Regions from separate parts of the Streptomyces sp. NPDC048441 genome, predicted to be linked through region 2. Evidence: riboswitches for the same ligand, from Rfam matches in the RefSeq annotation. Region 2 holds a riboswitch; the other holds the start of a gene.
The links. Region 2 has a riboswitch for S-adenosylmethionine ahead of thrC (threonine synthase). Riboswitches for the same ligand answer to the same signal wherever they lie in the genome.
Positions count from the first base shown of each region.

Region 1: it holds a riboswitch for S-adenosylmethionine, as region 2 does, so the genes downstream of both, ACGFSB_RS14190 (aminotransferase class V-fold PLP-dependent enzyme) here and thrC (threonine synthase) in region 2, are expected to answer to the same signal.

Region 1 covers NZ_JBICXM010000005.1:103,568-118,750, forward strand. Annotated here, with positions in the region: gene coxB (cytochrome c oxidase subunit II) at 1-938, shown strand, start outside; gene ctaD (cytochrome c oxidase subunit I) at 935-2,671, shown strand; gene ACGFSB_RS14150 (cytochrome c oxidase subunit 4) at 2,668-3,066, shown strand; gene ACGFSB_RS14155 (Ig-like domain-containing protein) at 3,202-4,446, shown strand; gene ACGFSB_RS14160 (hypothetical protein) at 4,515-4,916, opposite strand; gene ACGFSB_RS14165 (heme-copper oxidase subunit III) at 5,095-5,715, shown strand; gene ACGFSB_RS14170 (c-type cytochrome) at 5,779-6,588, shown strand; gene ACGFSB_RS14175 (Rieske 2Fe-2S domain-containing protein) at 6,585-7,640, shown strand; gene ACGFSB_RS14180 (cytochrome bc complex cytochrome b subunit) at 7,637-9,265, shown strand; gene trpD (anthranilate phosphoribosyltransferase) at 9,421-10,485, shown strand; SAM riboswitch class IV at 10,580-10,696, shown strand; gene ACGFSB_RS14190 (aminotransferase class V-fold PLP-dependent enzyme) at 10,878-12,251, shown strand; gene ACGFSB_RS14195 (Lrp/AsnC ligand binding domain-containing protein) at 12,267-12,548, opposite strand; gene ACGFSB_RS14200 (hypothetical protein) at 12,588-13,874, opposite strand; gene ACGFSB_RS14205 (TetR/AcrR family transcriptional regulator) at 13,871-14,512, opposite strand; gene ACGFSB_RS14210 (cytochrome P450) at 14,638-15,183, shown strand, end outside.
Region 2 covers NZ_JBICXM010000011.1:145,007-160,189, forward strand. Annotated here, with positions in the region: gene ACGFSB_RS26240 (trehalose-6-phosphate synthase) at 1-973, opposite strand, end outside; gene ACGFSB_RS26245 (hypothetical protein) at 1,082-3,139, opposite strand; gene ACGFSB_RS26250 (glucosyl-3-phosphoglycerate synthase) at 3,228-4,172, opposite strand; SAM riboswitch class I at 4,350-4,484, shown strand; gene thrC (threonine synthase) at 4,502-5,812, shown strand; gene ACGFSB_RS26260 (MoaD/ThiS family protein) at 5,911-6,186, shown strand; gene ACGFSB_RS26265 (cold-shock protein) at 6,611-6,814, shown strand; gene groL (chaperonin GroEL) at 7,156-8,781, shown strand; gene ACGFSB_RS26275 (hypothetical protein) at 9,070-9,339, shown strand; gene ACGFSB_RS26280 (esterase/lipase family protein) at 9,410-10,654, opposite strand; partial or broken gene ACGFSB_RS26285 (Uma2 family endonuclease) at 10,985-11,377, opposite strand; gene ACGFSB_RS26290 (hypothetical protein) at 11,523-11,972, opposite strand; gene ACGFSB_RS26295 (hypothetical protein) at 11,957-12,244, opposite strand; gene ACGFSB_RS26300 (polysaccharide deacetylase family protein) at 12,391-13,146, opposite strand; gene ACGFSB_RS26305 (MFS transporter) at 13,336-14,526, shown strand; gene ACGFSB_RS26310 (PTS transporter subunit EIIC) at 14,690-15,183, opposite strand, start outside.

The sequences.
Region 1 (15,183 bases), on a different contig from region 2:
GCCTGATCCTTGCAACCGCCACCGGTTGCACATACAAGGACTTTCCCCGCCTTGGTATGCCCACCCCCGTAACGGAAGAGGCTCCGCGGATCCTCTCCCTCTGGCAGGGCTCGTGGGCGGCTGCGCTCGCCACGGGCGTGCTGGTCTGGGGTCTGATCCTGTGGAGTGTGATCTTCCACCGGCGCAGCCGCAGCAAGGTGGAGGTACCTCCGCAGACGCGTTACAACATGCCCATCGAGACGCTTTACACGGTGGTTCCTCTCATCATCGTCTCGGTGCTCTTCTACTTCACGGCACGTGATGAGTCGAAGCTCCTCAAGCTCGACGAGAAGCCCGCCCACACGGTCAACGTGGTCGGCTTCCAGTGGAGCTGGGGCTTCAACTACGTGGAGAACGTGGACGGTGATCCGGCCACGGGCTACTCGTACAAGGCGAAGAAGACCGAGGACGAGAAGCTCTCCAAGCAGAACACCGTCCCGAAGGAGCTCTCCAGCATTCCGGAGCGCTTCCTGAAGCAGTTCCCGAAGGGTGCGGACGGTGTCTACGACGTCGGCACACCCGGTCAGCGGAACCCGCAGAACGGCAACCCCGGTCCGACCCTCTGGCTCCCCAAGGGCGAGAAGGTCCGCTTCGTACTGTCTTCCCGTGACGTCATCCACTCCTTCTGGGTGGTGCCGTTCCTCATGAAGCAGGACGTCATTCCGGGCCACACCAACGCCTTCGAGGTGACTCCCAACAAGGAGGGCACCTTCATGGGCAAGTGTGCCGAGCTCTGCGGTGTCGACCACTCCCGGATGCTCTTCAACGTGAAGGTCGTTTCCCCCGAGCGCTACCAGAAGCACCTCGAGGACCTCGCGAAGAAGAACCAGACCGGATACATCCCGGCCGGCATCGAGCAGACGCCACACGAGAAGAACCGGGAGACGAACAACCTGTGAGCATCCTCAACGAACCTCAGGGTGCCGAGGCAGCGGAAGACTCGTACGAGAACGAGCTGCCGGTACGGCGCACACAGCCCGGCGCTGTGGTCATCAAGTGGCTCACCACCACCGACCACAAGACGATCGGCACGCTCTACCTGGTCACGTCGTTCGCGTTCTTCTGCATCGGCGGAGTGATGGCGCTCTTCATGCGCGCCGAACTCGCTCGTCCCGGCTCGCAGCTCATGTCGAACGAGCAGTTCAACCAGGCGTTCACGATGCACGGCACGATCATGCTGCTGATGTTCGCGACGCCGCTGTTCGCCGGATTCGCGAACTGGATCATGCCGCTGCAGATCGGCGCGCCCGACGTGGCGTTCCCGCGGCTGAACATGTTCGCGTACTGGCTGTACCTCTTCGGCTCGCTCATCGCGGTGGCCGGCTTCCTCACCCCGCAGGGTGCGGCCGACTTCGGCTGGTTCGCCTACTCCCCGCTGTCGGACGCCGTCCGCTCACCGGGCATCGGCGCCGACATGTGGATCATGGGTCTGGCCTTCTCCGGCTTCGGCACGATCCTCGGCTCGGTCAACTTCATCACCACGATCATCTGTATGCGCGCGCCTGGCATGACGATGTTCCGGATGCCGATCTTCGTGTGGAACGTCCTGCTGACCGCCGTGCTGGTCCTGCTGGCCTTCCCGGTCCTGGCCGCCGCGCTGTTCGCCCTGGAGGCGGACCGAAAATTCGGTGCCCATGTCTTCGACGCGTCCAACGGCGGCGCGTTGCTATGGCAACACCTCTTCTGGTTCTTCGGCCATCCAGAGGTGTACATCATCGCTCTACCATTCTTCGGAATCATTTCCGAAGTGATCCCGGTCTTCTCCCGGAAGCCGATGTTCGGCTACATGGGCCTGATCGGCGCGACGATCGCGATCGCGGGTCTCTCCGTGACCGTGTGGGCGCACCACATGTACGTCACAGGTGGCGTGCTCCTACCGTTCTTCTCCTTCATGACGTTCTTGATCGCCGTGCCAACGGGCGTGAAGTTCTTCAACTGGATCGGAACGATGTGGAAGGGCTCACTGAGTTTCGAGACACCGATGCTCTGGGCCGTCGGCTTCCTGATCACCTTCACCTTCGGTGGTCTGACCGGCGTCATCCTGGCCTCGCCGCCGATGGACTTCCACGTCTCGGACTCGTACTTCGTGGTCGCGCACTTCCACTACGTCGTCTTCGGCACCGTGGTGTTCGCGATGTTCTCCGGCTTCCACTTCTGGTGGCCGAAGTTCACCGGCAAGATGCTGGACGAGAAGCTCGGCAAGATCACCTTCTGGACGCTGTTCGTGGGCTTCCACGGCACGTTCCTGGTGCAGCACTGGCTGGGCGCGGAGGGAATGCCGCGTCGTTACGCGGACTACCTCGCGGCCGACGGCTTCACCGCTCTGAACACGATCTCGACGATCTGCTCGTTCCTGCTCGGCCTGTCGATCCTGCCGTTCTTCTACAACATCTGGAAGACCGCCAAGTACGGCAAGAAGGTCGAGGTCGACGACCCGTGGGGCTACGGCCGTTCGCTCGAGTGGGCGACGTCCTGCCCGCCGCCGCGGCACAACTTCCTCACCCTGCCGCGGATCCGTTCCGAATCCCCGGCATTCGACCTGCATCACCCTGAGATCGCGGCTCTCGACCAGCTCGAGAACAGCGGCCACGGTGACAAGGCGCTCGCGGGCAGCAAGGAGGCCGGCAAGTGAAGGTTCAGGGCAAGTTGTTCATCTGGCTGGCCGTCTTCGTGCTCATCATGGCGGTCGTCTACGGCTGGTGGTCCAAGGAGCCGGCCGGTACGACCGCGCTCTTCCTGGCCTTCGGCCTGTGCATCATGATCGGCTACTACCTGGCCTTCACGGCCCGGCGGGTCGACGCCTCCGCGATGGACAACAAAGAGGCGGACGTCGCGGACGAGGCCGGCGAAGTGGGCTTCTTCAGCCCGCACAGCTGGCAGCCGCTCTCCCTGGCCATCGGCGGCGCGCTCGCCTTCATGGGTGTCGTCTTCGGCTGGTGGCTGCTGTTCTTCTCGCTGCCGGTCATCCTGATCGGCCTGTTCGGCTGGGTCTTCGAGTACTACCGCGGCGAGGGCCAGACCCAGTGAGTCTGTAGCTTCCGGCCGTAACCGAGGGGCCCGGACACTCCGTCAGGAGCGTCCGGGCCCCTCGGCGTGTCGCGGCCGACCCTCGTACGGGTCACTCGGCGCGCCGTTGCTGATGAATCTTCATACCTTGTGCATATGAGCCACTCACCGCGAATCCGCACGGTACTGAGCTGCACCTTGCTGGTGGCCGCCCTCGGGGTGGGAACCACGGCATGTGGCTCCGACGGCCATCCGCTCTCGGCTAAGCCGTACGACGCGGCAGGCCAGATCGCCTTCAACAGCCCGGCGGGCAGCAAGAAGGCGGATCCGGACAAGCCCTTGGAGGTCACCGCCCAGGGCGAGGACGGGCGCATCACCGATGTGACGGCCACCGACGCCCTCGGACGGTACGTCGGCGGCGAACTGGCGGCCGACGGCGCCCGCTGGCACAGCACGGCGCCCCTGGCGGCCGACGCGCACTACACGGTGCGCGTCAGCACCGAGGACGAGGACGGCGCACCGGGCCGCAAGGTCATGACCTTCGACACCGATGCCCCGGCCAAGAAGAAGCGGCTCGACGTCACCTTCGGCCCCGAGTCCGGCAAGTACGGCGTGGGGCAGCCCGTCACGGCCGAACTCAGCGCCAAGGTGAAGGGCAAGAAGGCCAGGTCCCTCGTGGAACGCGCCCTGAAGGTCGAGACGCAGCCCTCCACGGACGGCGCCTGGCACTGGGTGGACAGCAAGACGCTGCACTACCGCCCCAAGGAGTACTGGCCCGCGGGCACGAGCATCGCCGTACGGAGCAACCTCGAAGGCATCAAGGTCGGCGAGAAGCTCTGGGGCGGCGACGCCAAGCCGCTGAAGCTGACCATCGGCGACCGCCTGGAGGCCGTGACGGACGCCGGGTCGCACTACATGACGGTCTACCGCAACGGCGAGGAGATCAACTCCATGCCGGTGACCACGGGCAAGCCCGGCTACTCCACGCGCAACGGCGTCAAGGTGGTGCTCGGCAAGGAGTACTCCGTACGTATGACCAGCGCCAGCATCGGCTCATCGGACTTCTACGACAAGATGGTCTATTACGCGACGCGGGTCACCGACTCCGGTGAGTACGTGCACGCGGCGCCCTGGTCGGTCGGCTCGCAGGGCTACGCGAACACCAGCCACGGCTGCACCGGCATGAGCACCGACGACGCCGCCTGGTTCTTCGACACCGTCCGGCGGGGCGACATCGTGAAGGTCGTCAACAGCGAGGGCGCGGACATGGATCCGTTCGGCAACGGGTTCGGCGACTGGAACGTCGGCTGGAAGCAGTGGCGCAAGGGCAGCGAGCTGCTCGCAGGGGCCAAGGAGGGCCCCGCAGCGGTCGACGCGGCCAGACTGCGGCCGCAGGTCTGACAGCGCCACAGGACAGCACAGAGGCCCCGCACGAAGGTGCGGGGCCGCCGGCCGTGCCTGTCGTACCGTCAGGCCTCCACGGCCAGCCTGGCGCGCAGCAGAGCGGCCAGGGAGTTCGCGAACTCGACCGGATCGACCGGAAGGGTCACGGCCGCCTCCGCGCGGCTCCAGGTGGCCAGCCAGGCGTCCTGCGGGCGTCCCATGAGCAGGAGCACGGGCGGGCACTGGAAGATCTCGTCCTTGAGCTGGCGGCAGACGCCCATCCCACCGATGGGCGTGGCCTCGCCGTCCAGGACGCAGGCGTCGATGCCGCCGCGGTCGAGCTCCTTCAGCACGGCGGGAAGCGTCGCGCACTCGATGATCTCGACCGCGGGAACGTCCGCAGCCGGCCTGCGTCCGGTGGCCAACCGGATCTGCTCGCGGGTGCTCGCGTTGTCGCTGTAGACCAGCACCGTGGCGGTCGGCTGCATTGTTCCTCCGCATCGTTGAGGGCGTTCGGCCGGGAACCGATGCGCGGATGCTACTCCTCCGGACACCCCGTCAACAGCGGTTCGGACAGCCCTTCGATGGGCCATACGGGCAGGACACACCCCGTAGACACTCCGAACGGCACCCCCCGGGGTGAGGGCGGGATAAGCGACCGACATAATGTCGGTCGTGGCGACAGCAACGACAGTAGATACCGGGCACGCGCACCCGCCGGTCAATCGGCCGAACCTCACCAGCGTCGGAACCATTATTTGGCTCAGTTCCGAGCTGATGTTCTTCGCGGCCCTCTTCGCGATGTACTTCACCCTCCGCTCGGTGACCGGGCCAGATCACTGGAAGGAAATGGCCGAGTCGCTGAACGTCCCGTTCTCAGCGACGAACACCACGATCCTGGTGCTCTCTTCTCTGACCTGCCAGCTCGGCGTGTTCGCCGCCGAGCGCGGCGACGTGAAGAAGCTCCGGATGTGGTTCATCGTCACCTTCATCATGGGTGCGATTTTCATCGGCGGTCAGATCTTCGAGTACACCGAGCTGGTCAAGAAGGACGGGCTCTCGCTCTCCTCCGACCCGTACGGCTCGGTGTTCTACCTGACCACCGGCTTCCACGGCTTGCATGTGACAGGTGGCCTCATCGCCTTCCTGCTGGTCCTAGGCAGGACCTATGCGGCCAAGAGGTTCACTCATGAGCAGGCGACCGCAGCCATCGTCGTGTCCTATTACTGGCACTTCGTCGATGTGGTCTGGATCGGCCTTTTCGCCACGATCTACCTGATCAAGTAGTCGGGCTCAACGCCCGATCCATTGCAAGCATCGACGCTGAAGATCCTGACACCGGGGTAATCCGTGAAAAAGCTCTCCGCACGACGACGCCATCCGCTGGCGGCGGTCGTCGTCCTACTCCTCGCGCTGGCGGCCACCGGGGGGCTGTACGCCGCGTTCGCACCCGCGGACAAGGCGCAGGCCGACGACACCGCCCAGTCTCTTGCCATCGACGAAGGCAAGAAGCTCTACTCCGTGGGCTGCTCAAGCTGCCACGGAACCGGCGGTCAGGGGTCCTCCGACGGTCCGAGCCTGGTGGGCGTCGGCGCAGCCGCCGTCGACTTCCAGGTCAGCACCGGCCGGATGCCGCTCCAGCAGCCGGGCGCCCAGGCGCCGAAGAAGAAGGCCATCTACAACCAGGCCCAGATCGACCAGCTCGCGGCGTACATCGCCTCGCTGGGCGCGGGCCCGACCGTTCCCACCGCGAAGCAGTACAGCCCGGAAGGAGCGGACATCGCCAAGGGTGGCGAGCTGTTCCGCACCAACTGCGCGCAGTGCCACAACTTCACCGGTGAGGGCGGCGCGTTGACGAAGGGCAAGTTCGCTCCTTCGTTGGAGGATGTCTCCCCGAAGCACATCTACGAGGCCATGACGACCGGCCCGCAGAACATGCCGTCCTTCCCCGACACGACGCTGCCGGAGAAGAACAAGAAGGACATCATCGCGTACCTCGACGCGGTCAACGGCAAACAGTCCGAGAGCCCTGGCGGCCTCAAGCTGGGTGGCCTGGGTCCGGTCAGTGAAGGCCTGTTCGGCTGGATCTTCGGTCTCGGCTCGCTGATCGCGGTCGCCGTGTGGGTCGCCGCTCGGACCGCAAAGGCCAAGAAGTCATGAGTAGCCAAGAGAATCAAGAAGAGAACCTGCCCAGCGTGCAGGAGACCGAGCACGGCTCGGTGGCGGTCCCGGACGAGAATCCGTTCGCCGACCCGGGGCTTCCGCCCCACGAGCATCGTGTCCAGGACATCGACGAGCGGGCCGCCAGGCGTTCCGAGCGTGCGGTCGCCTTCCTGTTCACGCTCTCGATGCTGTCGACGGTCGGCTTCATCGCCTCGTACGTGGCGTTCCCGGTCGACAAGATCGTCTACATCTGGCCGATCGGCCACATCAGCGCGCTGAACTTCTCCCTGGGCATGACCCTGGGCATCGCGCTCTTCTGCATCGGCGCGGGGGCGGTCCACTGGGCCCGCACCCTGATGTCCGACGTGGAGGTCGCCGACGAGCGGCATCCCATCGCGGCCGAGCCCGAGGTCAAGGCCAAGGTCCTGGCCGACTTCAAGGCCGGTGCCGCGGAGTCGCAGTTCGGCCGGCGCAAGCTGATCCGCAACACGATGTTCGGCGCGCTGACCCTGGTGCCCCTCTCCGGCATCGTCCTGCTGCGTGACCTCGGGCCGCTGCCCGAGGACAAGCTCCGGCACACGCTCTGGGGCAAGGGCAAGCTGCTCGTGAACATGAACACGAACGAGCCGCTGCGCCCGTCGGACGTCGCGGTCGGTTCGCTGACCTTCGCCAAGCCCGAGGGCCTGGAGGAGGACGATCACGACTTCCAGGTGCAGATCGCCAAGGCGGCCCTGATGATCGTCCGGATTCAGCCGGACAACATCAAGGACAAGCAAGAGCTCGAGTGGTCGCACGACGGTGTCGTCGCGTACTCGAAGATCTGCACCCACGTCGGCTGCCCGATCTCTCTGTACGAGCAGCAGACGCACCACGTCCTCTGCCCGTGCCACCAGTCCACCTTCGACCTCTCCGACGGTGCCCGAGTGATCTTCGGCCCGGCCGGTCACGCACTGCCGCAGCTGCGCATCGGCGTGAACGAAGAGGGCTACCTCGAGGCGCTCGGCGACTTCGCTGAGCCCGTCGGTCCTGCTTTCTGGGAGCGCGGATGAGCACTAAGCCGACCGATACACGTAAGGAAGCGCCCGCCGGTGAGCGGGTCGCCGACTGGGCCGACAGCCGTCTGGGCATCTACGGCCTGGCCAAGGCCAACATGCGCAAGATCTTCCCGGACCACTGGTCCTTCATGCTGGGTGAGGTCGCGCTCTACAGCTTCATCGTCATCATCCTCACGGGTGTGTACCTGACGCTGTTCTTCCACCCGTCGATGAACGAGGTGGAGTACCACGGCAGCTACATCCCGCTGCAGGGTCAGCTGATGTCCGAGGCCTTCAACTCGACCATGCACATCAGCTTCGACGTCCGCGGTGGTCTGCTCATCCGGCAGATCCACCACTGGGCGGCGCTGATCTTCGTCGCGGCGATGATGGTCCACATGATGCGCGTCTTCTTCACGGGCGCGTTCCGCAAGCCGCGTGAGATCAACTGGCTCTTCGGCTTCCTGCTGTTCGTCCTGGCACTGTTCACCGGCTTCACCGGTTACTCGCTCCCGGACGACCTGCTGTCGGGTACGGGTGTCCGGTTCATCCAGGGTGTGCTGCTGTCCATCCCGGTCGTCGGTACGTACATCTCGATGTTCGTCTTCGGCGGGGAGTTCCCGGGCGGCGACTTCGTGGCCCGGTTCTACTCGGTCCACATCCTGCTGCTGCCCGGCATCATGCTGGGCCTCCTGGTGGCCCACCTGATCCTGGTGTTCTTCCACAAGCACACGCAGTTCGCGGGCCCCGGCAAGACGAACAAGAACGTCGTCGGTATGCCGCTGCTTCCGGTCTACATGGCGAAGGCGGGAGGCTTCTTCTTCCTGGTCTTCGGCGTCATCGCGATCGTCTCGGCGATCGCGACGATCAACCCGATCTGGGCGATCGGCCCGTACCGTCCGGACCAGGTGTCCACCGGCGCCCAGCCAGACTGGTACATGGGCTTCGCCGAGGGTCTGGTCCGCGTGATGCCGGGCTGGGAGATCAACGCCTGGGGTCACACACTCGTCCTGGGTGTGTTCATCCCGATCGTGATCTTCCCGCTGGTGCTCGTGGCGATCGGCGTCTACCCGTTCATCGAGTCCTGGGTCACCGGCGACAAGCGCGAGCACCACATCCTGGACCGCCCGCGCAACGCCCCGACCCGTACGGCCTTCGGTGTCGCCTGGCTGACCGCGTACTTCATCATGCTGGTCGGTGGTGGAAACGACCTGTGGGCCACCCACTTCCACCTGTCGATCAACTCGATCACCTGGTTCGTCCGTATCGGCTTCTTCGTCGGACCGGTCCTCGCCTTCATCGCCACCAAGCGGATCTGCCTGGGTCTGCAGCGGCGCGACAAGGACAAGGTCCTGCACGGGCGCGAGTCCGGCATCATCAAGCGCCTGCCGCACGGTGAGTTCATCGAGGTCCACGAGCCGCTCGACCAGGAGCAGCTGCACACGCTCACCGCGCACGAGCAGTACGCGCCGGTCGAGATCGGCCCCTCGGTCGACGAGAACGGTGTCGAGCGCAAGGTGTCCGGCTCGCAGAAGCTCAGGGCCAAGCTCTCCAAGGGCTACTACGGGGAAGACAGCCAGATCCCCAAGCCCACCACTGAGGAGTACAAGGAGATCACGAGCGGCCACGGCCACCACTGATCCCCGGACGCTCTGACGTTCTGATGTTCTGACCCCATGGTCGCCACGGCGAGAGCCCCGTCTCATGCATCCACTGCATGGACGGGGCTCTTTGCCGTCACCTGAGCTGGATAAGGTGTTCCTGTCCTACGCGTATACGACCCCAGGAGCGGCAGATGAGCGCTGTGACCCCCGCAGGAGGCAACACCGCGGCGGCCCGTTCCTGGCCGGGTGTGCTGAACGGCCTGCTCGACGGCAACGACCAGAGCGCCGACGACACCGCCTGGGCCATGGACCGCATCATGCGGGGCGAGGCCACCGAGGCGCAGATCGCCGGATTCGTGGTGGCGCTGCGGGCCAAGGGCGAGACCGTGGAGGAGATCTCAGGGCTCGTACGCACCATGTACGAGCACGCCAATGTGATCGAGGTGCCGGGGCGGACCGTCGACATCGTCGGCACGGGTGGTGACGGTGCCAAGACCGTCAACATCTCCACGATGTCCGCGATCGTCATCGCCGGCGCGGGCGCGAAGGTCGTCAAGCACGGCAACCGTGCCGCGTCGTCGGCGAGCGGCGCGTCCGACGTCCTGGAGAAGCTCGGTGTGAATCTCGAACTCACACCGCGGCGGGTCGTCGAGGTCGCGGAGGAAGCGGGGATCACCTTCTGCTTCGCGGTGAAGTTCCATCCGGCCCTGCGGTACGCGGGCGCCGCGCGCAGCCAGCTGGGGATCAGGACCGTCTTCAATCTCCTCGGTCCGCTCACCAACCCCGCCAGGGTGCGCGCCCAGGCCGTCGGCGTCGCCGACGCGCGGATGGCGCCCATCGTGGCCGGGGTCTTCGCCGAGCGCGGGCACTCCTCGCTCGTCTTCCGTGGCGACGACGGTCTCGACGAGCTGACGACGACGGCGACATCCCGGGTCTGGGTCGTACGGGACGGCGCCGTGCGCGAGGAGTCCTTCGACCCGCGCGACGTCGGCATCGACCTGGTCCCCGTGGAGGCGCTGCGGGGCGCCGACGCCTCGTACAACGCCGAGGTGGCGCGACGCCTCCTCGACGGCGAGACCGGGCCCGTACGGGACGCGGTGCTGCTCAACTCGGCGGCGGCCCTGGTGGCCCTCTCGCCGGGCGAGGGGAGCCTGGTGGAGCAGATCAGGGCCGGTATCGCGCAGGCAGGCGATTCGATCGACTCCGGGGCCGCGAAGAAGGCCCTGGAGCGCTGGGTGGCGGCCAGCAACAGGTGAGTGCGGCCAGTAGCGGGTGAGTGTGGTGCACACCGCAGTCCGGATCCCGGACTGCGGTGTGCACCGAGAAGTTCGTGTGGCAAGATGCTGAGCAGGTCATGAGTGACAGCGATTAGGCCCCGGCTCGCTGTCCGGCAACCCTCCGTCCGTGGCGGGGTGCCCCGGGTGAAGACCAGGCCGTACGCAGCAAGGCGTATGGCAAGCGCGGACCCCTGCGCACTCTATGAGTGTCGTACCCCTGGGGTCCTGGTCCTCAAGGGAGCAGTCTCGTGAGCAAGCGAATGCGATAGGGCTTCCCGGCCCCTATTCCGCACCCCCTTTTTCTTTCATCACTGCAGCGCCGTACGAGCGCCCTCGCAGTGAACTCGCCTGCCTTCCCACGGGAGTTCGCCATGTCTGCCACCACCGCTGTCGCCGACCAGACCGTCTGTGCCGCCCCGCTGCCCGTGCTCGGCCGTGACGTCACCGTGCCGCTCGTCACCGGTGGCGAGGTGACCTACGCGGCGCTCGACTACGCGGCGAGCGCCCCGGCACTCCAGCGGGTGTGGGACGACGTGGCCGCGTACGCGCCGTACTACGGCAGCGTGCACCGCGGCGCCGGGTATCTGTCGCAGCTCTCCACCGACCTGTTCGAGAACAGCCGCGTCACCGTCGCCGATTTCCTCGGCTGCCGCGAGGACGACCAGGTCGTGTTCACCCGTTCGACCACCGACTCGCTCAACCTCCTGGCCGCCGCGCTCCCCGCCGACTGCCAGGTCTTCGTCTTCGAGACCGAGCACCACGCCTCGCTCCTGCCGTGGCGCGACGCCCGCGTGACGTACCTGAACGCCCCGCGCACCGCCGAGCAGGCCGTCGCCACCCTGGAGCGCGCCCTCGCCGACCGCGATCCCTACGGTCCCGCCCTGGTGTGCGTCACGGGCGCGTCGAACGTCACCGGTGAGCTGTGGCCCGTCAAGGAACTCGCCGCCGCAGCCCACGCGCACGGCGCCCGCATCGTCCTGGACGCCGCGCAGCTCGCGCCCCACCACCCGGTCTCCATCGACGAGTTGGACGTCGACTGGGTCGCCTTCTCCGGCCACAAGCTGTACGCGCCCTTCGGCTCGGGCGTCCTCGCGGGCCGCTCCGACTGGCTGCGCGAGGCCGAGCCGTACCTCGCGGGCGGCGGCGCGTCGCGCAAGGTCGCGCGGCGTACGGACGGTGGCGTGGACGTCGAGTGGCACGACACCGCCGCGCGGCACGAGGCCGGTTCGCCGAACGTCATCGGCGTGTACTCGATCGCCTCCGCCTGCAAGGCACTGACCGAGGCGGGTTTCGACGAGCTCGTCGCCCGTGAGCGCCACCTCATCGCCAAGGTCCGCGAGGGTCTGGCCGACGTGCCCGCCGTGAAGGTGCTCTCGCTCTTCGGGGACGACGCGCCGCGCGTCGGCGTCATCTCCTTCGTCGTCGACGGCTGGAACAGCTCGCACTTCGCCGCCGCGCTCTCCGCCGAGTACGGCATCGGCGTACGCGACGGCCTCTTCTGCGCCCATCCGCTGGTGCGCACCCTCCTCGGCAGCGACCCGCAGAGCCAGGGCGAGTGCGGCGCCCCCGAGGCCGCGCCCGGCGAGAAGTCCCTGAACGCCATCCGCGTGAGCTTCGGCGCGGGCACCCCGGACGAGCACGTGGAGCGCTTCGTGCGTGCCGTCAAGGAGCTGGTGGCGGACGGCGCGCGGTGGAACTACCGCACGGAGGACGGGCGTTGCGTGCCGGACACCACGGCTGCCTGAGGTGGTGCGGAGGGCTCAGGAGTCGAGGCCGATCGCGAACGCCGCTTCCAGGTCGTGCTGCGAGTACGTACGGAACGCGACATGCGTGTCCGTGCCCTCCACGCCCGGGATCTTGCTGATCTTGCCGGGGATGACATCGGCCAGGTCGTCGTGGCGCCCGACGCGCACCATGGCGATCAGGTCGTACGTACCGGTCACCGAGAAGACCTCGCTGACGCAGTCGAGGGCGGCGATCGACTCGGCGATCTCCGGGATCCGGTCCACGCTGGTCTTGATGAGCACGATCGCGGTGATCACGGTTGACTGTCTCCCTCGGTAGCCGGTGGTGGGCTTCATTCACTCTATGGCCAGATCCGTCAATGCCGCACGCAGGGTCTCGAGCAGCTTCCGCATCTGCTCGGGGCTGTACGTCCAGCTGTCGTACTCGTTCTGTACGAGCAGACGGCCGCCGAAGCTGGCAACGCCGATCTTGGGGGGCATACCCGCCGCGTTGGCCGTACCGCCGAAGCGGAGCAGTTTCATGCCGACCGGCAGGGGGTGGGCGGGGATCCTGCCGACATTGGAGATGCCGTAGCTGACGACCGGCATGGGCATCGCGACGCCCCGAGCGCCCGCCCTGAGCGCGGCCAGCAGGAAGCGCTCGGGGTCACGCCGGTCCAGGGCGCCGGCGACCTGATCGGCCACCTCCCGGCCGGCGGTCTCCGGTCGGTCGTCATGCCCGACGGACAGCGTGGTCTGTAGCCCGGTGATGCAGTTGAGCACGGTGCTCAGAGGCAGCTCGGGCGTGAGGCGGGTACGCAGGTCGATGCCGTGCCCGCAGGTCAACGTCAACGGACCGTGCTCCGGCGCCAGTTGTGCGCGTACGACGGTAAGGACAAGACCCGTGACGAGGCTGTTGACGGTCACCCCGCGAGCTCGGGCGGCGGCCACCACGCTCTGGGTGGTCTCCGGGCTGAACTCCAGCCGGTCCACGACAAAACGGTGTGTCGCGGCCGGCCGGTCGGCGCGCCCCATGCCCTCGGTGGGCAGGGTGGCGGTCTTGGTGCGGTCCGCCGGGGCCTGCGCGATGGCATCGGCCAAGGCGTCGATCTCGGCGTCCGGGAAGGCCCCGGCCAATCGGCTGTCGATCGCCTCGGGGAGCGCCTCGCGCCGCTCCGGGGCGGGATTCGCACCGGCCTCCAAGGCGGCGTAGTACTGCCAGAACTCGTCGAGCAGGGCGAAGGCCGAGCGGCCGTCGGCCACGCCGTGGTGGATCCCGAGCACGACCTGGCTGCGCTCGCCGTCGGTGAGCAGCCAGGCGTGTAGCAGGCTCTCGGTCCAGTCGGGCCGTGAGTTGATCAGTTGGGCGAAGGTCTCCTCGATGCCGTCGAGGACGGTGAGGGGAGGCTGGACCCGGTCGCGCACTTGCAGGAGCAGGCCCTCCGCACCGGACTTCACCTCGGAGCGCAGGATCGGGTGGTGGTCGGTCAGAAGCCGCAGTGCCCGCCGCATCAGATTCGGATCCGGACGGCCGAGCACCAGGGACTCGACGAACTCGGGCATGTCGTACAGCGGGAGGCCTGCGGGCCCCAGATCCAGGAAGTAGACGCTCTCGAAGGGGGATATGGGGCGCTGATGCGTCATGGCGTGGCGTCTCCGGTGTCTGTGGAAGGCGGGTGGCTCGATCCGAGCGGGGGAACGGGCAGCGGGTGAGCGGTGGCCGGGCGCAGGCCGTCGAGCAGCAGGGCCAGGTGGCGGCGCCAGGGGCCGGGCGCGACCGATGAGGCCCGGCCCAGCGCGGCCAGGAGGAAGAGCAGGTCGTCGGTGATGAGGTCGGTCCTGACCGTGCGCTGCTGCTGACCTCGGCGCACCAGTGTCCCAATCGTGCGGCGGTGTTCCTCGTGCAGCGCGTCGAGCGTGGGCACGCCCTGGATGCCGGTGGTCATCAGGTCGCCCGCGCCGCGATTGGCGGCCAGCAGGGTGAAGACGTGGTCGAGGTAGGTGGTGAGCCCGGTCCAGGCGTCGGGGTGGTCGCGGGTCTGCCGGGCCACGCGCAGGACCGGGGTGAGTACGTCGTGGAAGACGGCCTCGATCAACGCGGCCCGGGTGGCGAAGTGGCGATAGAGCGTGGCGTTGCCGACCCCGGCCCGGCGGGCGATGTCGTCCAGCGGGGCGTCCACGCCGCGCTCGGCATAGATCTCCCGAGCGGCGGCGAGCAGCACCTCGCGGTTGCGGCGCGCGTCGCTGCGCCGCGTTGTCGGCCGATCACCGCTGCTGACCATGGGCGGCACCCTAACATCAAACGTGGACTGGTCCCCGTTTCCGCTGTTAGGGTCACGCCGACGACCGGGGGAGTGATCCCTCACGACTGTTTCCGGCCTCTTCGAAGCGAGGAATGCGCGTGTCTGTGACGGGATTTGAAGATCTGTCAGATCTTGGCCAGGGGTTCGTCGACGCCCCGTATCCGGTGTACGAGCGGATGCGTGCCCAGGGCCCGGTGCACCGGGTGCGGACCGCCGCGTCGGGGGAGTTCTCGCTTGTCGTGGGGCACGAGGAGGCGCGAGCCGCGCTGGCCGACGCACGGTTGTCCAACGACATCAGGCACTCGGCCGGCTGGCAGGACGACGGCGGTAACTCCATCGGCCTGAACATGGTGCAGACGGACCCCCCGCAGCACACCCGGCTGCGCAAACTGGTGGCCAAGGACTTCACCCCTCGCCGTATCGAGGCGCTGCGCCCCAAGGTGCAGCTGATCGCGGACGAACTCGTGGACGCCATGCTGCCGTTGGGCCGCGCGGACCTGGTCGAGGCGTTCGCGCTGCCGTTGCCGCTGGCCGTCATCTGCGAACTGCTCGGAGTGCCGGCCACCGACCGCAAGACCTTTCACGACTGGTACCTGGACAGCACCGACTTCACCCGGCCACAGGCCGCTGGAGCCGCCGCCCAGGCCATG
Region 2 (15,183 bases):
GGTACGCGAACGCGACATGCACCACCCGCTCACGCCACTCGGGGTGATCCTCAAGGAGCTGCCGATACGCGAGCAGCCCCCGCACGATGTTCTTGGAAAGCTCCGTCCGGTCCACCCGGACGATCACCTTCCGGCCGAGACCCACCTGCTCCCGCAACCCGACGAGCCGCTCCTCCACATCCCCCCGCCGCGACCGCTCCCGCAAGAAATCCGCGTCCGCCCCGAGCCCGTGCACCCCGATCCGCGTACCCGACGTACCGCCGATGACGTCGACGCAGCACGCCGTGAACGCGTCCGCCCACCGTCCCGTCAGGAACGCCGCCCTGTCGGCCCCGAGGATGCCGCGCAGGAGCTGCTCCGCGATGTCGTCGGGCAGCATCCGGAAGTAGTCGACCGGGGCCCAGGGGGTGTGGGAGAAGTGGCCGATGCGGAGGTCGGGGCGCAGTTCGCGCAGCATCCCCGGCACCAGCGCCAGGTGGTAGTCCTGGACGAGGACCGCCGCCCCGTCCGCCGCGCTTTCCGCGAGCGCCTCCGCGAAGGCCCGGTTGTAGGTCTCGTACGACGCCCACTGGTCCCGGAACTCCGTGCCGAAGGCCGGTTCGAGCGGCGTCTGGTAGAGCATGTGGTGGACGAACCACAGGACCGAGTTCGCGATGCCGTTGTACGCGTCGGCGTGCACCCCGTCGTGCGAGCCCGCGTCGATGTCGAGCATCCGTACGCCTGGCTCACCGACCCCGCGCCGCACGGCCTCCCGGTCGCCGTCCCCCAGGGCCGCGCAGACCCACAGGGCTTCGGTGCCCCCGCCGGAGCCGTCGGGGTCGCCGGAGCCGCCGATCGCGCTCAGGCCCGAGACGAGTCCGCCACCGCCCCGCTTGGCCGTCAGCTCCCCGTTCTCTTCGAGGGCGTAGGTGACGGGGCCGCGGTTGGACGCGACGAGTACCTGGGCGGCGGCGGCGACGTGCTCGGAGACCATGTCGCGAAACTTAGCCCCTCCCGGAATGCCTCAAACGTGCGGCCGGACCCTGGAGGGGCCCGGCCGTATACGTTCAGAGACCCGCGATCAGTCCCGCCTGCTCCTCACTCAGTCCCGCCTGCTCCTCGCCGCCGCCACCGCCAGCGTGCCGAGCACGCACAGCGACACCGCGAGGCCCGCGTACAGGAAGGTGTGCGAGTCGCTGCCGGTCTCGGCGAGCGCGCTGCCCGGCTGCCCCTGCCTGGCGTTCTTGCCCGGCTCCTGCGGGGCGGGGCGCGCCTGCACCCGCTGGGCGAGGATCGCCGATGTGCACGGGTCGTCGCCGCCCCGGACGGACCTGGGGCAGTTGCTGCCGGGGGCGGTCACGGTGATCACCCTGACCGCTCCGGCAGTGCAGGACACCTTGACCTGCTGGGTGACGGTGACCTTGCCGTGCGGACGGACGTCGCCCTTCCAGACGTACTTCGAGCCCTGCTTCGTCACCTTCCCGCTGCTCGCCACGGGCTTGGAGCCCGGCGTCACCTGCCAGGAAGCGGTGGCTCCGGTGCGCGTGCTGCCCGAGGGGTTCTTGAGGGTGATCGTGTTCTTGACGTCGCTGCACACGGGTGCGGTCCGCCGCGCGGGCACGTTGGTGACCGTGAGCTTCGGCTGCGTGCGCGAGATGACAGGCGCGGCCCCGCAGCGGGGGTCGGTGCTGCCCGCGTCGCAGTTGGAGCGCGGGGACGCGACGTCGACGTCGTTGAGCAGCTTGCCGTCGCCGCTGACGGGGTCGTTGAGCTTGACGGAGTACGTCACCGTGGCCGTCCGCCCGGCGGGGATGTCGCCGGTGTAGCTGATCTTCGGCTTGGTGTACGAGACGTCGCCCGTGCTCGCCTTCGCGTCGTGGTTGTACGTCGCGTCGTCGAGGTTGTCCGTCAGGTCGTCGCTGAACTTGGCGTTCGGATAGGGGAGTTTGCTGATGTTCTTCGCCTTGACCGTGTAGGTCAGGGTGCCGCCCGGCTTCACCGTCTTGGGGCTCGCGGTCTTCGTCACCTCCAGGTCGGGGACCGGGACGGAGAGCGCGAGGGCCGAGGGGACGTAGGTGTCGCCCTTCGTGGAGAAGCTCAGCGTCGTGGAGGTCGAACCGACCGGGATCGGCTCGGCGGCGGCCGGGGCGCGGGTCCCGCTGCCCGTGACGTCGAACTCCTTGGCGTCGATGGACAGGTTGTTGGTCATCTTCGGGGCGAGGGCGCCGTCGTCCTCGCTGATGAAGAAGTTGTTGGTGTTGCCCGTGTGTGCCTCGGTGATGTTCTGGCCGCCGACCCGGAAGCGGTCGCCGGGCGTGTTCCAGTCGCCTTCGTACGCGGTGACGCTGGCGCGCGGCTTGCCGTCAGTGCGGTAGAAACCGTCGACCTTGACGCTGGTGGCGGGCGAGGTGGAGCGCTGGAGGACGTGGCCGCCGTAGACGTAGACGTTGCGGCGGTCGGGGGCGTAGTCGTCGTTCGGCGCGTCGTACTTGTAGACGACGGTGAGGGACCAGCCCGCGACGCAGCCCTTGCCGGTGGGCGCCCAGATGTCGCCGACCGCGACGGGGACGGGCGTTCCGGTGCCGGTCACGCCGCTGAAGAGGCCGGTGACGTCGGCCTCGCCGGTGTAGTAGTGCGGGCCGTTGGTCGACGCCGGGTCCTTGACCAGGTGGGACGGGGTGACGTTGGAGGGGGTGGCGCCGGCCACGCTGACCGCGGGCACTGCGGCGAGCGGGTCACCGGGGGACGGCAGCACATTGGCGCCCGAGATGTCGCAGCGCGCCAGCTGCGCGCCGCTCGGACCCTTGTACGTGCCGTCGTTGCCGCCGAAGAAGAGGCGTGCGTACGCGACCTTCGCGCCGGGCGGGATCGCGACCCGGCCGGTGCTCGATCCGTGGTCGGGGTCCATGCCCGCGGTGTTGATCCGCCGCATGACGAAGGTGTTGTTGTTGTCCTTGCCCTGGCCGCCCGCGGCGGTGGCGCAGCGCGCCGCCATGTCCGCGGGCGTCGTCGGGCAGCCCATGACCGTGTTGCCGATGGTCTTGAAGTCGCCGTACAGCGATTCGTCGTAGCGCTTGGCGAAGGGTTCGATCACATCCGCCGCGGCGGGCGCAGTGGCGGCGGCGCCGAGCGCCCCTGCCGCGAGTGTGGCGGTGGCCATGGCCACGCCACCGATGCGTCGCGCGCTTTCCATTACCTGTCTGACCCACATAAGTGGGGAATGTAGACAAAATGCCCAATAAGGGTGGTTACGCCACGCGGCGGGCGGCGTACTCCGCGATCTCGGCCATCGGTGGGCGCTCCTCCGTGTCCACCGAATGGGTGCGCGGCTCGAACCCCTGCTCGCCCCGTTCGAACTGGGTGAGTTCGGGGCGTACGAGATGGCCGCGCGCGAGGCGCAGCTGCGCCGTCCGGTAGATCGCCGCCGCCATCCGGCCGAGCGCCTGCCCGTCCTGGTGCCGGTGCTTGCGCACGCCGACGTCGACCTGCGCGAGTGCGTCGAGGCCCACCGTGTGCAGCGCGTCGACGAGCAGGCCGAGCTCCACTCCGTAACCGACGGGGAACGGCAGCTGCTCCAGGAGGGACCTGCGGGCCGCGTACTCGCCGCCCAACGGCTGGACGAAGCCCGCCAGTTGGGGCCAGTGCATGTTCAGGAGCGGGCGCGCCATCAGCTCGGTGACCCGGCCGCCCTGGCCCGCGCTCCCCTCCAGGGGACGGTCGTACATCGCCTTCACGAAGGCCACGTCGGGCTCGGTCAGGAGCGGGCCCACTATCCCGGTGACGAAGTCCGCCGAGAACTCCTTCAGGTCCGCGTCCACGAACGCGACGATGTCACCCTCGGTGACCAGGAGCGAGCGCCACAGGACCTCGCCCTTGCCGGGCACCGCGGGGATGCGCGGCAGGATGTCGTCCCGGTGCACGACCCGCGCGCCCGCGTCCCGCGCGACCTCGGCGGTGCGGTCCTTCGAGCCGGAGTCGAGCACCACGAGCTCGTCGACGAGGGCCGCCTTCTCGATCAGCTCACGGCGGATCGAGGCGACGATCCCGCCGACCGTCCCCTCCTCGTCGAGCGCGGGCAGCACGACACTCACCGTGGCCCCCGACGCTCGTTTGGCGGCGACGAGGGCGCTGAGCGGACGGTCGGCGACGGACCAGGAACGCCTGGTCAGCCAGCGCTCGGCCTCTTCCAGCACGGGTTGCTCCTCCGGTGTGTGGCCTGTGTGGGACCTACATGTGATCCATCTCGCGGTTCGGACGACTATCTCAACCGTCCAGGCCGTCGGTTACAGTCTTGAACAACGCGAATGACCATCGCATGTCGGGGGTCGTCGCGTAACAAATGCCCGGAGCCCGCGAGCCCGGCGCCATACCGCTCATCCAGAGGGGCAGAGGGATACGGCCCGTTGAAGCCCCGGCAACCATCCCGCCGACCGCGCACGCGAGGTCTCGGTGGGGAAGGTGCCAATTCCGTCTCGCGGCGAGATGCGCCGCGGGGAAGATGAGGAGAAAGGGCCTCGCCTCCATGGCTGCGCAGACTGTCGCACAGAACGACACCACCCCCTCCACCTCCACGGGCTCCGTGGATCTCGGCCCCGCATCGGGCCTCTCCTGCCGCGAGTGCGGTGAGCTCTACGCCCTCGGCCCGATCTTCGCCTGCGAGGCCTGTTTCGGCCCGCTCGAAGTGGCGTACGACCTGCCGACCGGGGACCCCGAGGCGCTGCGGAAGCAGATCGAGTCCGGCCCCGACAACATCTGGCGCTACGCGCCCCTGCTGCCCGTCCCGGCGGACGTGGCGTCCAAGCCGAACATCAACCCCGGCTGGACCAAGCTCGTCAAGGCCGACAACCTTGCCCGTGAACTCGGCGTCGAGCAGGGCAAGCTGTTCGTCAAGGACGACTCGGGCAACCCGACGCACTCCTTCAAGGACCGCGTGGTCGCCCAGGCCATCGAGGCGGCACGCGCCTTCGGCTTCACCACGCTCTCCTGCTCCTCCACCGGCAACCTCGCCGGTGCCGTGGGCGCCGCGGCGGCCCGCGCCGGCTTCCGCTCCTGCGTGTTCATCCCGCACGACCTGGAGCAGGGCAAGGTCGTCATGGCCGCGGTCTACGGCGGCGAGCTCGTCGGCATCGAGGGCAACTACGACGACGTGAACCGCTTCTGCTCCGAGCTCATCGGCGACCCGCTGGGCGAGGGCTGGGGCTTCGTCAACGTGAACCTGCGGCCGTACTACGGAGAGGGCTCCAAGACCCTCGCGTACGAGATCTGCGAGCAGCTGGGGTGGGTCCTCCCCGACCAGCTGGTCATTCCGATCGCCTCGGGTTCGCAGCTCACGAAGATCGACAAGGGTCTCAAGGAGCTGATCACGCTCGGCCTCGTCGAGGACAAGCCGTACAAGATCTTCGGCGCCCAGGCCGAGGGCTGCTCTCCCGTGTCCACCGCCTTCAAGGCCGGGCAGGACGTCGTGCGCCCCCAGAAGCCGAACACCATCGCCAAGTCGCTCGCCATCGGCAACCCGGCCGACGGCCCGTACGTCCTGGACATCGCGCGCCGCACGGGCGGGGCCGTCGAGGACGTGAACGACGAGCAGGTCGTGGACGCGATCAAGCTGCTCGCGCAGACCGAGGGCATCTTCGCGGAGACCGCGGGGGGTGTGACGGTGGGCGTCACGAAGAAGCTGCTCGAGGCGGGGCTCATCGACCCGTCGCTGACCACGGTGGTGTTGAACACCGGGGATGGGCTCAAGACTCTCGACGCTGTCGCCGAGACGTCCCAGGCCACCGCGACCATTCGTCCTAGCCTCGAGGCGTTCCGCGCCGCTGGGCTCGCAGGCTGAGCTTGATTGCTTGACTGCGGGCCGTTGTGGCTGGTCGCGCAGTTCCCCGCGCCCCTGACGGGGCGCTCCACGCCCCCTGAGTTACCGAGGTGAACCCCATGAGCGTCAACGTCCGCATCCCCACCATTCTTCGCACCTACACCGGTGGTCAGTCCGAGGTCGCCGCCGAGGGTGCGAATCTCGGTGAGATCATCGCCGACCTGGAGAAGAACCACGCCGGCATCGCGGCCCGTGTCCTGGACGATCAGGGCAAGCTGCGGCGCTTCGTGAACGTGTACGTGAACGACGACGACGTGCGCTTCGAGCAGGGTCTCGAGACGGCGACGCCGGACGGCGCGGGTGTCTCGATCATTCCCGCCGTCGCGGGTGGCTGATCTTTTAAAGAAACACCCTGCGTAAACCTGATTGCCCCCTCCGCGAGAGAAGCGGAGGGGGCAATTCTGTATGGTTGAGCGCGGTACAGTTGGGAAGCGAGCTTCCCCGTCTGTGCCGAGCGCATATACGAAGTTGGCCCGAGGCCGACAAGAAGTAGCCAAAGTGCCCTGCCCTTTTGAGCCTCTTGCGGCCTTTGTCTGGCCCGACTTGCCCTGAATTCCGGCAAATTCTCCGCATATTACCGATCGCGCGTGCCCAGAATTCTCGTCCGATTGCCCTGTTGCAGAGGGCAGTTGGACAGATACATTCAGCCGCGGTCGACGCGTTCCGGCGCACGCCTCCACAACCCATTGGGGGGGTGAGGTCTGACCCGGGTCCGCGAAGTGCGGGCCCGTGCAAGGGCCAGTAATAGGGGAGTTAGGCATGGCTCAGGGCACCGTCAAATGGTTCAACGCGGAGAAGGGGTACGGCTTCATCGCGGTCGACGGTGGTGCGGATGTATTCGTCCACTACAGCGCGATTCAGATGGACGGCTACCGCACCCTTGAAGAAGGTCAGCGAGTGGAGTTCGAGATCTCGCAGGGCCAGAAGGGTCCGCAGGCGGACATGGTCAAGCTCGCCGTCTGATCTCGGCGCGATCGGCCAGCGACTTCAACTAGTGACGAGGGGCCCGCATCCCGGCAGGGGTGCGGGCCCCTCGTGCGTCCCCACCTGCTATCCGCGTACACGCACCCCCATACACGCACCCCCGTACACCCGGGGGATCCATGAGAGGCGCTTGCACTCGTAGGGGTCGAGTGCTAATCATTGGGCTTAGCACTCTCCCAGTGAGAGTGACAGAACTTGGGTCGGGTCAGCGAGGCCCGCGGGCCGGGTGGGGCAAGGAACCACACGGCACGCAGGCCGTCCGTCGCGGGCGCAGCCCCGATCCGTTTGCGTTTCCACCCCGTCCGGGAGGACCACTTCACATGGCCAAGATCATCGCGTTCGACGAGGAGGCACGGCGCGGCCTCGAGCGCGGCATGAACCAGCTCGCCGACGCCGTCAAGGTGACCCTGGGCCCCAAGGGTCGCAACGTCGTCCTCGAGAAGAAGTGGGGTGCCCCCACGATCACCAACGATGGTGTTTCCATCGCCAAGGAGATCGAGCTCGAGGACCCGTACGAGAAGATCGGCGCCGAGCTGGTCAAGGAGGTCGCGAAGAAGACGGACGACGTCGCCGGTGACGGCACGACGACCGCGACCGTCCTGGCGCAGGCGCTGGTCCGCGAGGGCCTGCGCAACGTAGCCGCCGGTGCCAACCCGATGGCCCTCAAGCGTGGCATCGAGAAGGCCGTCGAGGCCGTCTCGGGCGCCCTGCTCGAGCAGGCCAAGGACGTGGAGACCAAGGAGCAGATCGCTTCTACGGCCTCCATCTCCGCCGCCGACACCCAGATCGGCGAGCTCATCGCCGAGGCGATGGACAAGGTCGGCAAGGAAGGTGTCATCACTGTCGAGGAGTCGCAGACCTTCGGGCTCGAGCTTGAGCTCACCGAGGGTATGCGCTTCGACAAGGGTTACATCTCGGCGTACTTCGCCACGGACATGGAGCGTATGGAGGCGTCGCTCGACGACCCGTACATCCTGATCGTGAACTCGAAGATCGCGAACGTGAAGGACCTCCTTCCGCTCCTCGAGAAGGTCATGCAGTCCGGCAAGCCGCTGCTGATCATCGCCGAGGACGTCGAGGGCGAGGCCCTGTCGACCCTGGTCGTCAACAAGATCCGTGGCACCTTCAAGTCCGTCGCCGTCAAGGCTCCGGGCTTCGGTGACCGCCGCAAGGCCATGCTCGGCGACATCGCCATCCTCACCGGTGGCACCGTCATCTCCGAGGAGGTCGGCCTCAAGCTGGAGAACGCCGGTCTCGACCTGCTCGGCCGCGCCCGCAAGGTCGTCATCACCAAGGACGAGACCACGATCGTCGACGGCTCCGGTGAGAGCGACCAGGTCCAGGGTCGCGTCAACCAGATCCGCGCCGAGATCGAGAACTCGGACAGCGACTACGACCGCGAGAAGCTCCAGGAGCGCCTGGCGAAGCTCGCGGGCGGCGTGGCCGTCATCAAGGCCGGTGCCGCGACCGAGGTCGAGCTCAAGGAGCGCAAGCACCGCATCGAGGACGCCGTTCGCAACGCGAAGGCCGCCGTCGAAGAGGGCATCGTCGCCGGTGGTGGCGTGGCCCTCATCCAGGCCGCCGCTGTCTTCGAGAAGCTTGAGCTCGAGGGCGACGAGGCCACGGGTGCCGCCGCTGTGAAGCTGGCCCTCGAGGCCCCGCTGAAGCAGATCGCCGTCAACGCCGGCCTTGAGGGTGGCGTCATCGTCGAGAAGGTGCGCAACCTTCCCATCGGCCACGGCCTGAACGCCGCGACCGGTGAGTACGTCGACATGATCGCCGAGGGCATCCTCGACCCGGCGAAGGTCACGCGCTCTGCCCTGCAGAACGCCGCGTCGATCGCCGCGCTGTTCCTCACCACCGAGGCCGTCATCGCCGACAAGCCGGAAAAGGCGGGCGCTGCGCCGGCCGGCGGCGGTATGCCGGGCGGTGACATGGACTTCTGATCCTCGCGGATCGGTTCGTCCTGAGCACGTAGTCCGTACGCGCCTTTCTGTACGGGCAGCTCGTACGCAGGGGCGGCACTCTCCTTCGGGAGGGTGCCGCCCCTGCGGCGTTCGCGGTGACGGAACGTGTCCCCGGCTCCCCGGTGAGAGATCGATTCTTCCTAGCTCACACGAGTGAATGACGGGCTGAGTGCCTGGTCAGGGCGGGTATGCGGCCGGTACTTGTGAGGGGAGGCTGGCCCAAGGGGGTCCGGCCCCGACTCCTCTCAGTAGGGAGACACCATGCGCATGAGCAAGAGCGTCCTTCGGATCGCGGCCGTTGCGGTGACCGCGGCGGCAGGACTGCTGATGACGGCCGGCGCCTCGTCCGCGGCCGTCACTTCGCACCACGGCCCCGCCGCCACGTCGGCGTCGGCGCCGCGAGGCGTGTACGGCCCGTACGCCATCTACGAGTCCTGCTGGGTCGCGGGCAACAACGGCCAGCAGGCGGGCCAGTGGCAGTCGTTCTTCTGCTCGCAGAACGGGACCGACCAGTGGTGGCTGTTCACGACTCCGTAGGGGCATGAGGGTGGCCGGGCGGCCCCGCTTCGGCGGGGCCGCCCGACCGGTGCTGCCGGTCCTGCCGGGGCTACGGCAGCCGGTCCAGGAGCCAGCTGCCGAGTTCCTCCGTGACCAGGGTGTGGCCCTCGTTCTGGGAGGCGCAGAGGTACTCGTCGAGCTCGCTCTCCCCGGAGCTCTCCGGGAAGGGCTCGTACAGCTTCTCGTGGGTGTCGATGTCGCGGAGGGCGACCGCGCTGACCGCGGGGACGAAGCAGTGCTCGCGGATCTCCGCCTCCGAGCCGAGGCCGATGATGGCCGGGATCTTGTCCAGCTCGTCCGCGAGGATGCCGAAGCCCTCCAGGATGCCGCCCGGGGCGCCGTCGGTCTCGGGCAGGCCCGAGGTGCGGATCTGTGGCTTGCGCAGGGTCACGACCCGTAGCTGGGCGACGAGTTGGCCCTCTTGGTCCTCGCCCGCGGACTGGGTGTAGAGGTGGGTGCCGGTGATGGCGAGGCCCTTGCCGTGGAACGCCCGCTCGCCGGGGGCGATGCCGTTGCCCTCGCCGGTACGCACGCCGTTGGCCACGCCGATCTTCATCGGCCGTTGTGGCCAGCCGCCGACCCGCTCCAGCTCGGCGAGGAACTCGACGCGCTCCTTGTCGGTCTCGGGGGTGTCGTTCCATTCCGAGATGTGCTGCCACAGCAGCTGCCGCGCGGCCGGGCTGTTCATCTGGTTCGAGAAGGCCGCGTTGAGCCGCCGGATGTAGTGCGCGAACGACTGGAGCGCGATGGGGATCCAGGCGCCGCGATGCGGGCTGTCGTACGAGAAGTACAGCGCGGTCTGGTGGTCGACGCCCTCGTGCTCCATCCTGGCGAGCGCGTACCGCGTGACAAGACCGCCCATGCTGAAGCCGCCGACAGCGAGCGGGTGGCCGCCGGTGCGCCGCGCGAGCGCCTCCAGGACGGCGGACCTGACGACCTTGGCGTTGTCCAGGATCGAGGCGCTGCGCTCGTCGAAGCCGAGCAGGACGACGTCGCGTCCGCGCTGCCGCAGCTCGCTGATGAGCGGGTACCCGCCCCGCTCCAGGCCCTCCCACAAGAAGTTCAGGTCGCTGGGCCCGGTGTTGAAGCCGTCGCTGAGGATCACCGGCCGGGTGAGCCCGCCCTCGGGGTCGGCGAGGTACACCCAGGCCATGCCACCGGGTAACGCCCACTCCTGGTCCGGGTCGGGGGCGGCCTCGTAGACCTCCCTGGGGCCGGGCGCGAGGGTGATGCGGGCGGCGGCGCCCAGGGCTTCGGAGATCTGCTGTTCGTCGGGCTCGTTGGGCTCGGTCATGAAGGTCCCCTCCGGTTATGCCGCTTCGATGACGTGATGACGTGCGGTGTCATCTTCGATACGTCGGGTGGCCTTCGGTAGGTGGTCGCGGCGATCCGGGCGGGGATGAAGGGCCTTTCGGACAGCATGACTTCGGCCGTCCACGGGGGTGACGCGAGGCAGGGGCGACGCTCTGGCCAGGGGGCAGGGGCGGGCGTGGCGGGGGAGCCGGCGGGCACCGGCGGCGCGTCGGCCATCTCGGTTCCCCGAGCGGTCTGCGCCCGTACGCCGGAACGGCGGAAGTATGTCCCGAAGAAGTATGTCCCGAAGGCGACCGGAGAGGGGGCGGGATCAGTCGGTGTAGTCCTTGAGCTCTTCGGTGTCCAGGGTGATGCCGACGGGGTCGGGGAGCGCGACGTCGGCGCCGTACGGATACGAGGGGTTCTGCTGGTACGCCCCGTCCTTCGGGTCACTGAAGACAGTGAGGGTGTTGTTGTCCCGGTCAATGAGGAGGTAGACGGGGATACCGGCCTCTGCGTACCCGACGGGCTTGTCGATGCGGTGCCGGCGGTCGGTGTCAGTGTCGTGGGAAGTGATCTCGACGGCCATGAGGACACCACCGTCCGTGGCTGACCACTCCCCGTGGCCCTTGAAGTGCCCACGGGGTGCGAGAGCCCCGTCTGTCCGGGCGCGGCCCTTGCGGTACTTCTCGACCTTGAGGCCACGCTCCGGCATGAGATTCAGACGATCGTTTGCCGACACTTCCGAGCCGCTCCGCGCGCCGGGCGGGAAGTGAGGCGCGCCGGCTTAAGTCTCCAGCCGCTGCTCCGGGTGATGGCGTCCGCTCTTGGCGCACTGGTTGCCTGTAGACAATGGGCTCCGGGTCGGCTCAGTACTTCTTCAACTGCCCGGGGCGCTCGAAGTAGAAGCCTCTCACTTCCGGCCGTCCGCCGCTCTCTCCAGGTGGTGATACCGCTGCGACGCCCTCGACCAACGCGCTGCCGTTGAGGACGCGCTTGCCATCGAAGCGGTGGCCGGTGAAGCCGAACATATGAGTTCCCCGGCCCAGCCGCAGCAGCCCTAGGGTGACTTGCGTCGCCGAGAGGGGCGAACCTTCGGATACCAGTGGGATGGACAGGAAGAGGTTCTTCTTCTCGCGCGCCGCGGGACCGGTCCACAGCGCTACAGTCACCCGCGGCCCGTTCAGGTCTGGGATGCACCCGCGCACGTAGTACGGCTTGGCGACCGGAGTGGTCGTGTAGTGCCACAACGCAGCCGCGACGGCGCACTGCGTACGGGACAGCGCATCTGGGGAGATGGCCGCTAGCTGTTGACCCATGACGGGCACTTCTGCACCCCTCTGCAGTAGGCGGTGATCACGCCGACCTTCCCCTTCGTGCCGGGTTCGCCGAACAGGGCGTCGATGTGCACGTACTTCGTCTGCTTGGGCGGCCGGTAGAAGGCCAGGTCCTTCCAGTTGCGCTGGTACGACTTCAACGCCAGCAGCAGGGTCAGCTGATGTTCGTCGGAGTCCGTGCTGTCCGCCGCCCACTGCACCTCCTCCCGGCTCGGCGCGAAGAACAGATGCAGCCCGATGCCAACAACGGACACGGGCGCCACACCCGCCCGCGAGGCATCGTCACCGCCAGGGATCTTGCCACCGGGCGGAAGCGCGATACTCGGGACAGAACGAGGTGGCGGACCGCGCCGCGTAGCGGGGTCAGGGTGGGGTCCGGGCCGGGGCCGGGCCGTGGCGCTCAGCGTACCGGGAAGCCGAAGGTGTAGCCCTGCTCCTTGAGTTGGGGGAGGAGACGGCGCAGGGCTTCGACCGTCTGGGTGCGGTCGCCGCCCGCGTCGTGGAAGAGGAGCGTGGGGCCGTTGGGCAGCTCCCGCTGGACGGTGGCGACGATGGCGTTCGTGCCGGGTCGCTCGAAGTCCTTGGTGTCCACGTTCCAGCCCAGCGGGCGCATCCCCCGGTCGGCGGCGAGCTTGCGGCTGTAGGGGGTGAAGGCTCCGCCGGGCGCGCGGTAGTACATCGGCCGTACGCCCCCGGACGCCTTGGTGATCATGCGTTCGGCGTCGAGTATCTGCTGGGACTGGTAGGCCTTGGAGTCCTTGTCCATGCCCGTGTTGTGCGACACCGTGTGGTCGCACAGCCGGTGCCCGGCCGCGACGACCTTCTTGACCATGTCCGGGTGCGCCTCGGCCTGCGTCCCCACCATGCAGAAGGTGGCCTTCACGTCGTACTCCCGCAGCACGGCGAGTACTTCAGGCGTCCACTTGGGGTCGGGGCCGTCGTCGATGGTGAGGTTGACGCCGCGCTTCCCCGCATCCGAGGAGTGCGCGATGGTCGTGGAGACCGGCTTGACGGCCTTGGTCGGCGCCTTCGCCGTCGGTGAGTCGCCCGAGGCCTGTGCGGTCCACACCGATGCGCCGGTGGCGAGGATCGTCACCCCGAGCGCCGCCCCGACCATCTTGCTGTACCAGCCCCGCCCACCACTGTGCCGCGCCATGTCCGCCCCTTTGCGTACAGTCCCTCGCCGAACCCTGGTCACTTGCGACCACATGGCAGGACGAGGTTCGGCGGCCGAAGGATGCACCGGGGTTGAGTCCGTTACCGATCAAGGACAATTCCGGGGAAGTTCGCGGACGACTCCGAGCGGCGGCCGTGAGCGACGCGTGTGCGAGGTTAGCGTCGGCGCATGGACGTTGATCACCGACGTTGGCGCCAGTGCCTCCTCAGCGGAGCGGTTTTCGCCGTGTGCATGGCCGGCACGACACTGCCGACCCCCCTCTACGGCCTCTACCGGGAAAAGTTCGGGTTCTCCGAGCTGACGGTCACCGTCGTGTACGCCGTGTACGCCTTCGGGGTCATCGGCGTGCTGCTGCTTGCGGGCAACGTCTCGGACGCCGTGGGCAGACGACCGGTGCTGCTGTGGGGCCTGGGATGCGCGGCGGCGAGCGCCGTCTGCTTCCTGTGCGCCGTCGGGATCGGCTGGTTGTACGCGGGGCGGCTGCTTTCGGGACTGTCCGCCGGACTGTTCACCGGGGCCGCCACGGCGTACGTGATGGACTCGGCACCGCACGTCGGCGCCTCCCGGGCCACCTTCGTGGCGACAGCTGCCAACATGGGCGGTCTTGGCTGCGGTCCACTGCTCGCCGGTGTGCTCGCGCAGTACGCCGCCTGGCCGCTGTACTTGCCGTTCGCCGTGCACCTCGCACTGGTCGCAGGCGCGGCCGCCGTCCTGCTGCGGCTTCCGGAGACCGTACGGGAGCCGCGGCCGCTGAGCACGGTACGCCCGAAGCGGCCCGGCCTGCCCCCGCAGGTGCGGGCGGTGTTCGTGCCCGCGGGGATCGCCTCGTTCGTGGGGTTCGCGCTGTTCGGGGTGTTCACCTCGGTCAGCCCGGCGTTCCTCGCACAGTCCCTGAACGTGGACAACCACGCCGTGAGCGGTCTTGTCGTCGCGCTGGCCTTCTTCGCCTCGACCGCCGGGCAGTTGGCGATCGGCCGGGTCGGCGTGGGGCGATCACTGCCACTGGGTTGCGCCGGTCTTCTCGTCGGCCTCGCGCTGCTCGCGGGCGCGCTGCGGTGGGACCTGCTGCCGCTGGTGGTGCTCAGCGCACTGGTCGGCGGGTGCGGGCAGGGTCTCGCGTTTCGCGGGGCGCTGTCGGCGGTGGCCGAGGCGTCTCCCGTGGACCGGCGCGCGGCGGTGATCTCGACGCTGTTCGTGGTCGCGTACACGGGCATTTCGCTGCCGGTCATCGGGGTGGGCGTACTGACGGGGCCGATGGGTCTGGAGGGTGCGGGTCTCGTGTTCATCGCGTGCATGGCGGTCCTGGTCTCGACCGCGGGCGTCTACCTGCTCCGGAGACCGGTACGGGCGAGGGCGTGAGGCGGGGCCCCCCCCCCCCGGGGGGGGCCCCCGGGGGGGGGCCCCGGGGGGGGGGGGGGGGCGCCCCCCCCCGGGGGGGGGGGGGGGGCCGGGGGGGGGGGGGGGGGCCCCCCCGGGGGGGGGGGGGCCCCGCCTCTGGATGCCGCCTTCGGGTGCCGGAGTGTCAGACCGCCGCCGGTGCCTTGGCCGGGTCCGTGGGCGTGGCGGGGGAACCTGCCACGACCTGCTCCGGGGCGGCAGCACTCGTGTCGTCGACGTTCAACTCCACCAGCATCTCCTTGCTGAACCCGAAGAAGTACGTCGCGACGAAGCCCACCACGTAGCCGACCAGCAGGCCGCCGCCGTAGATCGCGATCGTCAGGCCCAGGACCTGGTTGCCGTCCAGGAGCGGGAACAGGGCCCAGCCCGAAGGGCCGATCGCCGTGGAGCCGACCTTGTCGCCGATCATCGAGAAGAAGCCGATGAACGCGCCGCCCGCCGCGCCGCCCACACATGCCGTGATGAAGGGGCGGCCGAGGGGGAGCGAGACGCCGTAGATCAGGGGTTCGCCCACTCCCAGGAAGCCTGCGGGGAGCGCCGACTTGATCGTCGTACGGATTGAGGTGTTGTGTCGCAGGCGCTTGTAGACCGCGATCGCGCAACCCACCTGGCCCGCTC